DNA from 2 places in the Paenibacillus macerans genome. Region 1 is predicted to be linked to the other one. Evidence: riboswitches for the same ligand, from Rfam matches in the RefSeq annotation. Region 1 holds a riboswitch; the other holds the start of a gene.
What was found. A riboswitch is a leader RNA that binds a small molecule or an ion and turns the genes downstream of it on or off. The one in region 1 is predicted to bind cyclic di-GMP.
Positions count from the first base shown of each region.

Region 2: it holds a riboswitch for cyclic di-GMP, as region 1 does, so the genes downstream of both, DYE26_RS32755 (methyl-accepting chemotaxis protein) here and DYE26_RS24095 (transglutaminase-like domain-containing protein) in region 1, are expected to answer to the same signal.

Region 1 is NZ_UGSI01000002.1:213,285-218,946, reverse strand. Features, by position in the region: gene DYE26_RS24100 (collagen binding domain-containing protein) at 1-2,493, opposite strand, end outside; gene DYE26_RS24095 (transglutaminase-like domain-containing protein) at 2,800-3,600, opposite strand; cyclic di-GMP riboswitch class I at 3,614-3,701, opposite strand; cyclic di-GMP riboswitch class I at 3,757-3,842, opposite strand; gene DYE26_RS24090 (glycoside hydrolase family 16 protein) at 4,091-5,662, shown strand, end outside.
Region 2 is NZ_UGSI01000002.1:2,136,568-2,142,229, forward strand. Features, by position in the region: gene DYE26_RS32735 (ketoacyl-ACP synthase III) at 1-728, opposite strand, end outside; gene DYE26_RS32740 (hypothetical protein) at 741-1,082, opposite strand; gene DYE26_RS32745 (thiamine pyrophosphate-binding protein) at 1,130-2,755, opposite strand; gene DYE26_RS32750 (GAF domain-containing protein) at 2,776-3,210, opposite strand; gene DYE26_RS32755 (methyl-accepting chemotaxis protein) at 3,229-4,494, opposite strand; cyclic di-GMP riboswitch class I at 4,704-4,793, opposite strand; gene DYE26_RS32760 (M42 family metallopeptidase) at 5,539-5,662, opposite strand, start outside.

The sequences.
Region 1 (5,662 bases):
GGTTAACGTGTAGTCCTTCCCTTTGGTCAATTCTTCCGCTTTGACCGCTTCACCGTTTGCATTGACCTTGGCTTTGTAGAGGCGGAACGAATCTTCGATCAAAACCTGATTCACGCTTGGATAATCGATAATTTTGGCGTTGGAAATATGCGACTGGCCTTCATTAATGCGAATCGTCCAATCGATTTTATTTCCATTTTGGGCGCCTTTCTTCGTCACGTACTCGCCGCCATGCGGAATCGTCACGCTGGCGTTCCATATCGCCGCTTTATCGCTGCCGTTCCACAGCTCAGCGGTATTATCCATCGTCTTGACAATCAACGTGTCCTGCAGCGATGTTTTGAACTCGATCCAATAGGCCGATGCGATCTTGTTCTTAAATTGAACGGTCAGTTTGTTTCCGTTCGCTTCGGACGGTTCCGTCACCTCGTATTGAGCAGCCGAAACTTCAGCGCCCTTCTTAACGCCATTGCGTCCCCCCGTCAGCTCCATCGCATACACCTTTACCGAATTCGGAACAAACTTCTGCTCCTGCTTCAGAACATCCGTTACGATGGCTTTGTCAAGCGGATCGAGATTGTAATTCATCTTAATGTTCCACGTGATCTCTTTGTTGACAGGATCGTAGCTGCCGTCTTTACCGCCATTGTTTTTCGTATAATCGTCGGAGGAGAAGGCGGCTTCCCGTTGGATCGGCCCTTTCTTCTCGCCGTCCTCGGTCCACGTCATGACAGCTCTGTTCTTAAAATCGAGCTTTCGCTCCTTCAGCCAGCCGATGTTAAACTTCGTTTCATACTCGATCGTATACGTGGTGTCAATGGTCTTCAGGAACTTGATGACAAAGCCGCTGCGTACATTGTCGTACTCAACCTTATAATCGCTTTTAGGAACGAGCTTCCCATCCGCTTTTACGATCATGGAATCCGGAACGAATTCAAGACCGCCCTGCGGGAACGTATCCGTAATGACTACATCCTTCATGCTGTACTTGCCGCCGTCCGGCCGTTTATCGCCGTTGACCGTAATCAGCCATTTCGCCGTTTTGCCGGCAAAATCGATGTTCTGTACGCCTTTCACCAGAGCGCGGCTTCCTTGGGCCGGGGTGGTCACTTCCTTGGACGCATCACCCGACACGACTTTGTTCTTCACCTGCTTCCCGTCGGCGATCGTCCGATCGACCGGCTTCGTCTGGTAAACGATCGTATAAGGCGAATCGATATCCTTCTCGAATTGAAGGCTGAATCCGTTCTTACCCGCCGATTCGGCGGTGTATTCATCCTTGGCAACCAGATCTTTATCAGCCTTCGAATCCCCGTTGTACACCTTCAGCGAATCGGCAATCCATGTATGAATTTCGCTGAATTCATCCGTGATGACCGCTTTCTCTTTTGGAATCTTCTTTTCATTGAAATTGTATTTCACAGTCCAAGTGATGATTCCGGTGCTGTTATCCACGCTAAACGATTTATCCAAAAATTGGCCGCGGTTTACCGTTACCGTAGCGGTCGATTTGGCATCTTCCGTTCCGTCGCCGGACAAGACAGCGGTGTTTTCAAAGCGCGACTGCTCACCGGTAAGCTTCGTCGAAAAGCGAATCTCATAAGCCTTGCCGATCGTCTCATCCTGGAACGCAAGCTCCAGTTTCGCGCCACCGTTCGTTTCGACCTTATATTTGCCGGAATCTACCTTGTCGCCAAGGGCCGCCGATCCGTCACCGTTAACTTGCAAACGGTAAACCTCCACAGAGTCAGCAATAAGCTCCAAACCTTCAGGCAGTGCGTCAGTGATCACCGCGTGCTTGATTTTTTCCAGCGACTTGTTAACTTGAACCGTCCAATCGATCCGATCTTTGCCGATCGCTTTCCCTTGCTTTTCGATCAGCTTTCCGCCCTTCGGCTTCAGATTCACGATAGCGGTCTGCACTCCGCTTTTTACTGGAATGGCAATAACGACTTCCGTACTGCCTTTAAGGACTTCCTTCTTAAATTCCGTACGAATTTCCAGCTTGCCGGCGATGTTGGAATGACTCTCCACGTAATCATTGAAGGTCATCACAACTTTCCCGTTCAGATCGACCGTAAACCGGCCGACTTTCCCTTGATCGGCAAGAAGCGGGGCATCAATATCCGTAAAAATTTCAAACTGCCGCGGCAGCTCGAAGCTGAATGTATCTCCATTCTTGTAGCCGTGTCCGTTTGGAAGCTCCCATTCATAGCTGAGGTTGACGGCCGCGCCGACGTCCAAACTGCTATCGGGATTATACACCGCATCAATCACGGTACCGTTTAAATCGGTTAACACGACTTTGGTTAAAATACTCTCCGCACTGGCGACTGGCCTGGCGACTGGCCTGGCGACTGGCGCCGGCCGGTCATATACGCTATCCGTCACGGATTCTTGCGCGCTGCCCGTTGATTCTTGCACGCCGGCCGCTGCGTTCGCCGTCCAAACGGATGCGCCATACAGCGTCTGCATCAGCAACAGCAATGCCACAACGATTCCACAAACCTTTTTCCTCGTAATCTCTCCCTCTGTCTCTACATCACCCTCATTATATTCGGTTCCGATCCGCCTTCCGTGCGCAATTCGGGCCATGCATCCATCGGACAACATGTCGATAGGGTAATTTTCAGTCCATCACCTCCGCTGATCTTTATTGGCGCACGATGAATTGTGCCTGTATTTTCTTCAGAACCAAATGGGCTTCCGCCATTATATATGCCAATACTATACAATTTCTCAACAACGCCAAATAAGCCTTGGACATATCGTCCAAAGCCTATGTTTATTTCGTAAAAATCAATAGTATTTCACCGGGGAATAACGCGAGGCGTCTTTAATCATGTTGACCCCTGTCTCACTGCTCTTCCAGCCCGCATCGACAGTTGTATCAATGGTTACCCATTGTCCGTTCAAATAAACTTCATTCCAAGCGTGGTAAACATCAACGTATTCCGAAGTTCCCATAACAAGCTTGGCCGGAATTCCGATACTCCGCAACATGGAAGCGAACAAGGAGGCATAGTCGTAACACATCCCTTTCCGCCCTGCCAACGTGCGGTTGCTATCGGGAAGGTAGTCCGTCAATTCGCTGGCTGCCAGAGTATGATCGTACCGGATCGTCCCGACAATATATTCATAAATAGCGTGCACTTTCTTCTCGTCGGACGGAGCGGATTGGGCAAGCTTCTTCGCAAGCTGGGCTGCCTGATCCCTATCGCTCCAATCGACATTTTGCACAGAGTTCAAAAACACTTTGCTGTCATCCGCAAGTTGAAGTGTAACGGCCGCTTCCTGAACGATTTTGTATTTGGTACCGCTGACTTGTTCCAGAACGGTAACCTTATATTCACCATTGCCCATCTGGAGCGGAAATACTTCCTGCCGCTTATCCGGCGAAAGGACATAGGTATATTTGTCATTACCTTTTGCGATCATGAGCTTCGTTTTGGCCCCGGCTTCCGCATCATAACGAATGACGACGGCGCCACGGTCCAACTGCTCCAAACCCAACCAATCTTCGGACGGGGCAGCTTGTACATCCGGAGCCCACATCAATAACGCAAAAAGCCCTACAATAGCGAACACAATGTTGCGCATACTGCAAACTCCCTTCGGCGGCCAGGCTGCCATTGACGTTTCGTCAAGAAGGCCCTGTGGCTTTGCGTCCCTGTCTTTCGACAAGTTTGCTATTTTCGTAATAGAGTTTCACAGATACTGATACATCTTCTCCAAAAAAACAAAAAAGCATCTTCGTTCGGTAGCTGGCTGCCATTGACGTTCGTCAAGAAGGCCCTGTAGCTTTGCGTCCTTATCTTTCGACAAGTTTGCCGTTATCGTGATCAGCTTTTGTGAATCTATCATATCAAATATATGGAATACCATCAAGAGAAAATTTGGAATTTTGTCGAACTATCATTCCTCCCCCGAACTCACTCGAACTCACCCGAAAAAATAGGACCCCACCAAAAAAATAGCACCTGTTCATCCGGTGATCACATTCGATAGAATAAAAATGTACTATAATGTTAGTATTTTCCTGACCGTGTATGGGATAGGAGAATCCACTATTGATTAAGGGAGGGTATTTATGAAGCAAAAAGTTTTCAGTTTGTTCCTGGCGCTAGTTATGATGGCCAGCGTCAGCCTGCTATCAACTTCGCCGGTTCAGGCCGCTGAAGGAGCGGGAACGGCCACTATCACCTCTATGGATTATTTTTCAGCGTCGGACGGACCTGTCATCACAAAATCAGGGGTTGGACAAGCCAGTTACGGATTTGTGATGCCTAAATTCAATGGAGGCTCCGCCACCTGGAATGATGTGATCCAAGACTTGGGCGTTAATGTGAAAGTGGGCGGCAGTTGGGTCGATATTGACAGTGCCGGCAGCTTTGTCTACAACCAAAACTGGGGCCACTGGAGCGACAGCGGCTTTAACGGTTATTGGTTCACTCTTTCCGCGACAACCGAAATTCAACTGTACTCCAAAGCGAATGGGGTTACGCTGGATTACACTCTTGTGTTTCAAAACATCAACAAAACCACCATTACGGCGATGACGCCTACACAAGGGCCGCAAATTACGGCGGATACTACGGGCGGCGCCGGCTTTACCTATCCGGTTTTCAACAATGATCCGGCAATCCCCTTTGCAGCTGTGGCCGATGATTTGAAAGTGTACGTAAAACCTGTAAACAGCAGTGCATGGATCGATATTGACAACAATGCGGCCAGCGGCTGGATCTACGATAAAAACTTCGGCCATTTCACCGATGGAGGCGGCGGCTACTGGTTTAACGTCACGGAGTCGATCAACGTCAAATTAGAATCGAAAACCTCTTTGGTTAACGTCATTTATACCATTATCTTTAATGAACCCGTAAGAAATTCTTATGTCATTACTCCCTACGACGGAACGACCTTCACGGCCAATGAAAGCGGTGCGATCGGTGTGCCGCTGCCTAAGATTGATGGAAACGCGCCGGTAGCCGATGAGCTTGGAAATTTCGTATACCAGATTAACATGGGTGGGCAATGGGTCAATTTAGGGGATTCCGGTCAGAGCGGATTTGTATACTCCGCCAACGGTTACAATAACATGTCCGCCGCCAATCAGTGGGGGTATTGGGTCGACCACATCTACGGGCTATGGTTCCAGCCCATCCAGGAAGATCTGCAGATCCGCATCGGCTATCCATTAAACGGGCAGGCGGGCGGAAATGTCGGTGATAATTTCGTCTACTACACCTTTATCGGAAACCCGAACGCTCCCCGTCCGGATGTAACCGATGGCGAGGATATTTCTGTCGGAACGCCAAGCAACCCGGCCATTGAGGGCATGGAGCTCATCTGGCAGGATGAATTTAGCGAAAATAAGCTGGATACGAGCAAATGGAACTATGAACTGGGTTACTATCTCAATGACGATCCCGGTACCTGGGGTTGGGGCAATGCGGAACTGCAGCACTATACAAACAGTACGCAAAATGTATTTATCCAGGACGGAAAGTTAAACATCCGGGCCTTAAACGAGCCCAAATCCTTCCCGCAGGATCCTAGCCGGTATGCACAATACTCCTCCGGGAAAATCAATACCAAAGATCATTTTTCGCTCAAATACGGCAGAGTGGATTTTCGCGCCAAGCTGCCTGCAGGAAATGGC
Region 2 (5,662 bases), 1.9 Mb from region 1:
TTGCGTTCGAGCAAAATGCGGATGGAGTTCACCGCGGATTCCGCGCAAACCGAATCGTCAAACGGCGTAAACTGCACCTGCGCGTCTTTGGCCGTAAACTCCTCGCGGTACAAATTGGACAAACCGTGGGCCGGGAACAGGGAGTTGTCGATCACGGACGTATCGGTTTGATAAACGGAGTCGATCAGCCCGCGGGTTCCTTCCGCCTGCTCCAAAATGACGGCAACCGCCGACTCGGCAAAGTTGGAGTAATAGACGGGCTGCTCCGGACTGTGAATCGACAAATAATCCGCCCCGACGACAAGCGCCCGCTCTACCCGCGGGTTGGCCGTCATATACCGGCAGGCTTGCTCGATCGCCACGAGCATGCCCGCGCAGTTGGCGTTGATATCAAAACAGGCTGTAGAGAGGTCGCCGCCCAGTGCATGGTGCAGCTTCAGCGCATTGCTGGGGAGCAGATACTCCGGTGTTTGCGATGTAAAAATAATCAGGTCTACATCCTTGGCCTCAAGACCGCTTTTCTTCAGCACCAGCTTTGAGGCTTCCGCCGCCATCGTCAGCGTATTTTCTTCCGGGTTGTCGATGATAAAACGCTTGTTACGCCCGAGCGCGGTTACGAGACCGGTCACATCCGTCCCTTTTTCCGCAAAATAGTTGATGTAGTATTCGTTATCCACTTCATTTGCCGGATGGTACATGGCAATCTCGCGAATTTGCACGCCTCTCATAGCCATCTCTCCTTACACTTCGATGATTTCGTAGCTGTCCAGCTTAACGGTTCGGGCCACGCGCGAAAGCTGCATTTTCAGAATCGGGTTTTTGACAATGCGCAGCGTCACTTTTTTGAAGCCGTCTTTTTTGTAGAGGGCAAAGCATCCTTCCAGAAGCGGCAGTGAATCCGGCGCGGAGACGTTCAGTTTGGTGCAGTCGATGTCGATTTCATACTCCGGTACGGAAATGGTTGAAATCGCTTTGCTATAAGCCTCGATGGACGCTTGTCCGTCTTCGGGCGAAAAGGTTCCTTCTACATCGGCGTGAAATACTTTGGCGGATTGATCGATTTTAATATTAAAGCTTCCCATTGGATGTGGTTCCTCCTGTAATCGTTGATAGTTAAAAATTAAAAAAATTACTTTTTCAGCGCCTTCAGACGATCGAGAATCGGCGCCGGCTCGCTGCCATCGGTATTCACCTCGATCAGGCAAGGGCCTGCCATTTCCCGGACGAATCCCGGGATTTCGTCCATATCCTCCAGCCGGTCCACGGACATCGTCCGGATTCCGGCCGTCCGCATCATGTCGGCGATGGATATCCGCTCCTGCTTATAGTCCGGCATCGTGCGGTTGTACAGAAATTTTTGCCCGCGTTCGACATAGGAAAGCATAGCGTTATTGATGATGATATAGGTGATAGGCAGCTTGTACTCCTTGGCCGTAAGCACTTCGGAACCGTTCATGAAAAACGAACCGTCGCCGGCGATCACCGCGACCGGACGGCTTGAATCGGCCAGATAGAGTCCCGGTCCGCCGGCCATCGCCGAGCCCATCGCTCCGTAGTTTAGATTGATTTCAAAGTCTCCGCCCGCGGGGACTTCCAGATACTTCAGCACGAAGTTGGTGAATTCCCCGATATCGCACACATAACGCGTATCCCGCGGCATGACCTTGGACAGCTTCTCCAAAAACAGCCGCAGCGACAAGCCGGTATGATTGAGTTCATAAGGTTCGTTAAGCGGCAGCGGCTTTTTGAAAGCTCCTGGCGCAGGCTGAGCCTGCCGGAGAAGATAGGGGACCGCGTCCTGGAGATCGGCGACCACCGCCGCGTCCGTTTTGAAGACCTTCCCCGGCTCTTTGCCGTCGCGGTCGATATGGATCACTTTGCGTCCGGCCACAAGCGCTTCGTTGAAATTGCAGGTAGAGGCTTCCCCAAGGCTTGTTCCCAAGATGACCAGGCACGAAGCCGGGGAAGCGTTGACGTATTCAAACGCCGCGTCGGTGCTGGAAAACCCGTAATTCCCCAGGTTAAGGGGGAAGTCGGCGGGGATGATTCCTTTTGCCGACGGCGTCGTAATGATGGGCCACTGCAGCCGCTCGCTAAGGCGCATAATCTCTTCGGCTGCGGCGCGCCCGCCGCGTCCGACCATGATGAGTCCATGCTCCGCTTCGTTCAGCAGGGCAGCCGCCCGGTCCAACTCCGCCGGATCGAACGGAATCCGCTGAAGCAGCGCGGGATCCGGGGCGGCGGGAAGGCTGGGGGGCGCTTCCATCCGCTGCACATCGATCGGCACGGAAATATGTACTGGCCCGAAAGGAGGTGTAAGGGCGATCCTTACCGCCTTGTCCAGCTCGGCCATGACTTCCGTTTCGTTCATGACCGTGTTGCTGTATTTGGTGATCGGTCTGACGATATGCTGGGCGTCCATCTCCTGGATGGCACCTTTGCCGATCTGCCACCGGTTTACGTAGCCGGTAATCACGAGCAGCGGAGCTTTGGCCCGCATGGCGTCGGCGATCCCGTTCATCATGTTCGCTACGCCTACCGCCCCGGCGCCGGCGCAAACGGCCAGCTTCCCGGAGGTGCTGGCATATCTCGCCGCCATATAAGCCGCTCCAGCTTCATTTTTCGTAATGATCGGCTTCATATCGACATCGATCAACGCATCGTAAATCGGACCGATGATTCCTGCCGGAATCCCAAAAATACAATCCACTCCGGTTTCCTTCAAATACTTGAGTATGGCTTCGGCTATGTTCATATTCCGGATATCTCCTTATCCTAGTGTTGAAACGCATCTCTGTATTCGTTCACCAGTGCTTCCGCACGTTCGATCTCCTCGGCGGAGAAAAAATGCAGCTTGCCTATCGAGGCGACAACGACAATCCCCTGTACCGCGCCGTCCTGCATGACGGGAATAACCATGATGCTGTCGATCCCGAACAGAAAAAACTCATCGGCCGACCTGGGATCGTTTTTGACGTCCTGGACCACTGCCGCCGTTTGGGGATGGGCCATCAGTTCGCGAAGCAGGCGGTCATGTTCGATATAGACCGGATTTTGCGCATGTACGCTTTTCCACCGCTCCACGCCAAGGTGATCCGTTTTCGTTTTCAACACCGGGTTCAAGCGGCCTTCCCTGATTTCGTGATAGGCGATATCGGCCACGCCGGTCAGGCGTTCCAGCGCTTCAAACAGCAAAGCTAATCGTTCCATGTCCATCCTCCTCGCTTGCTAGATTGAGTATCTGTTTAATAGGGACTTCAGTTTTTCGGCTTCCGTCTCGAGCTGCTTGGAAGATTCGAGCGTTTCTTCCATGGCGGTCAACTGTTCTTCCGAGCAAGCCATGATCTCCTTGGTCCCGGCCAGATTGACCTCGGTAATCTCGAGCGTCTGTCTTACGGAGTCCATGATTTGTTCCGTGCTTGCGCTGATCTGCTGCGTCACCGCGGAAACTTCCTGAACCCGGGTGGACACCTGCTCGGCCAAATGCACGATTTGCTGGAACGAATCGCCGGCGGAGGTAACGAGGACGCTTCCGGTCTCGACCTCGGCCATGACCCGTTTCATCGCTTCGATCGATTGATCGGAGCCTGTGCGGATATGGCCGGCCATCTCGGCGATGTCCTTGGCCGATGCCGCCGATTGCTCGGCAAGCTTGCGGATTTCGCCCGCGACCACTGCGAACCCTTTGCCGTATTCGCCCGCTCTTGCGGCCTCGATAGCCGCGTTTAATGCCAGCAAATTGATTTGACTGGAAATTTCCGAGATCAGCAGAGTGACCTTGTCGATTTCTTCCGTCCGCTCGCCGAGTTGGTTTACGGTTTGCGACGAAGCGACCGTGGTTTCGTAAATTTTGCTCATTTGGTCAACCAGGCGGTCGATGCCTTCATTGCCCGCATTCGCCTGAGCCGCGGCCTCGGTCGCTTCCTCCGCCACACCTTGCGCTGACAGGGCGATGTGCTCCATGCCTTTTCCGACTTCTTCAAGCATCAAATGGTTGTTCCGTGCACTTTCGACGAGCTGCTCGCTACCTTCGGAAATCATTTTGATCGATTCCGTGACCCCTACAACGAGGTCGTTGCAAAACTCCATATTGCCCGTCAAGTCCCGCGACGTATCGGCTACCTTGGCCGACATGTCCTGCATTTGCCCGGCCGCTTCCCTTAATTGGGCGCCGATCAGCTTCAGGTGGCCGGCCAGTTCGCTGAATTCGTCCATCACCTGGACGTCGCCGTCGAAGGCTAAATCGCCTTCCGTCATGGCTTTGGTCCGCTCGGCCATTTTTTGGAACGATTTGTCGAGCAGCCCGGCAATCAGCACGGCCTCCCCCGCGCCGATCAAGGCAAACAGGGCGATCATCAGCGCGGCGGCCCAGACGTTCATCAGTCCAAGCAGACAGAAGATCAGAACGAGCACGATCGCCAGCACCGCAAGCGGTCCGGCAATCAGCAACAACAACTTGCGGGCTAAGCCTTTACCGAAATGGGATAATTTCAAGTTACTTACTCCTTTGCTGTCACTCTAATACCCTTAGCAGCTGCCGTTTTCCGTGTTTCGCCGTTTTAACTTTTTTAGAAGCAGGTCCCCTCCTTCCTTGTCCGAAGCTTCGCCGCGACGTTTTAACCTGGCCCCAAGCCCTAATTGAAACCAAAAAAAGACTTTCGCGAAGAAAGTCCGGCGGCCAACAAGCCATGATTCGGCATAAGGTTGGCATCCCGGCGGTCATGATTCCGTTAAGAATTTTAGATCCGTGGCTTTGCGTCCCTGCCTTTCGGCCAGGTTTGCGATTTACATCCTATTCCTTGTATTTGGTTGTGAATGATGGGAGAGTGAAGTCGCGGCGCTCCCACAGATTAGGAATATATTACTTATATCGGAAAGCGGGCCCTGATATTTCATAAAATTTTCGGCAAATTCAAAAAATTTTCAATAATAGGGGACTATAAGGGGATGACTTTGGCTCTAGAAAAAGAAGGTAAAATATGGGTCTAATAGGAATAATGTACTATATATCCTATTTTAGATTCAAGGTATTGATGGCGACCTATCGCATACGGCTGGGTTCAGTTTTCCTGGAAAGGCTTAGGTGTTCGAAGCAAAATTGGGTTCGCAGAAAATCTAACGGTTGTAATAGCGGCTATTTGACGAAAAAAGCCCTGTTCAAAATTTTAACGGTTGTGAGAAGCGTTATATGCCTGAATCTAAGCAAAATGAGCCGGATTTCAGTGAAATAAGCGCTATGGCAACCGTTACAATTTGAAATCAACGTTTTTTGAGCGAATAGCGGTTGTGGCAACCGTTAGATTAGTTGTGGCTAGAGAATTAATGCAACGCTAGTGCCGAGTAAGGTCGTCCGGTGTCCGTTAGATTCTGAAAGCCGGCGATTTCGCCGAAATAAAGGCGTCTCGGTCCGTCGCCAGGATCCAGCGGGAGAGCTCACCGGGCTTGCTTAAGCGAAAATAAAACCGCCGGACGGTCAAGCTAAACAAGGAGTTAGCCTGCCATCCAGGCGTTAATTAAAGCAGCGCCCCCGCCGTTTGGTCAGCTCCGCTCCAGAATGGTAGCCAGCGTTGTGCGGTCGAGCCCTTTGACGAGCCGGATCAGCAGCTCCTTGGCGGCCGCGTAGTCGTCGGTATGGATGATGGACGACGAGGTGTGGATATAA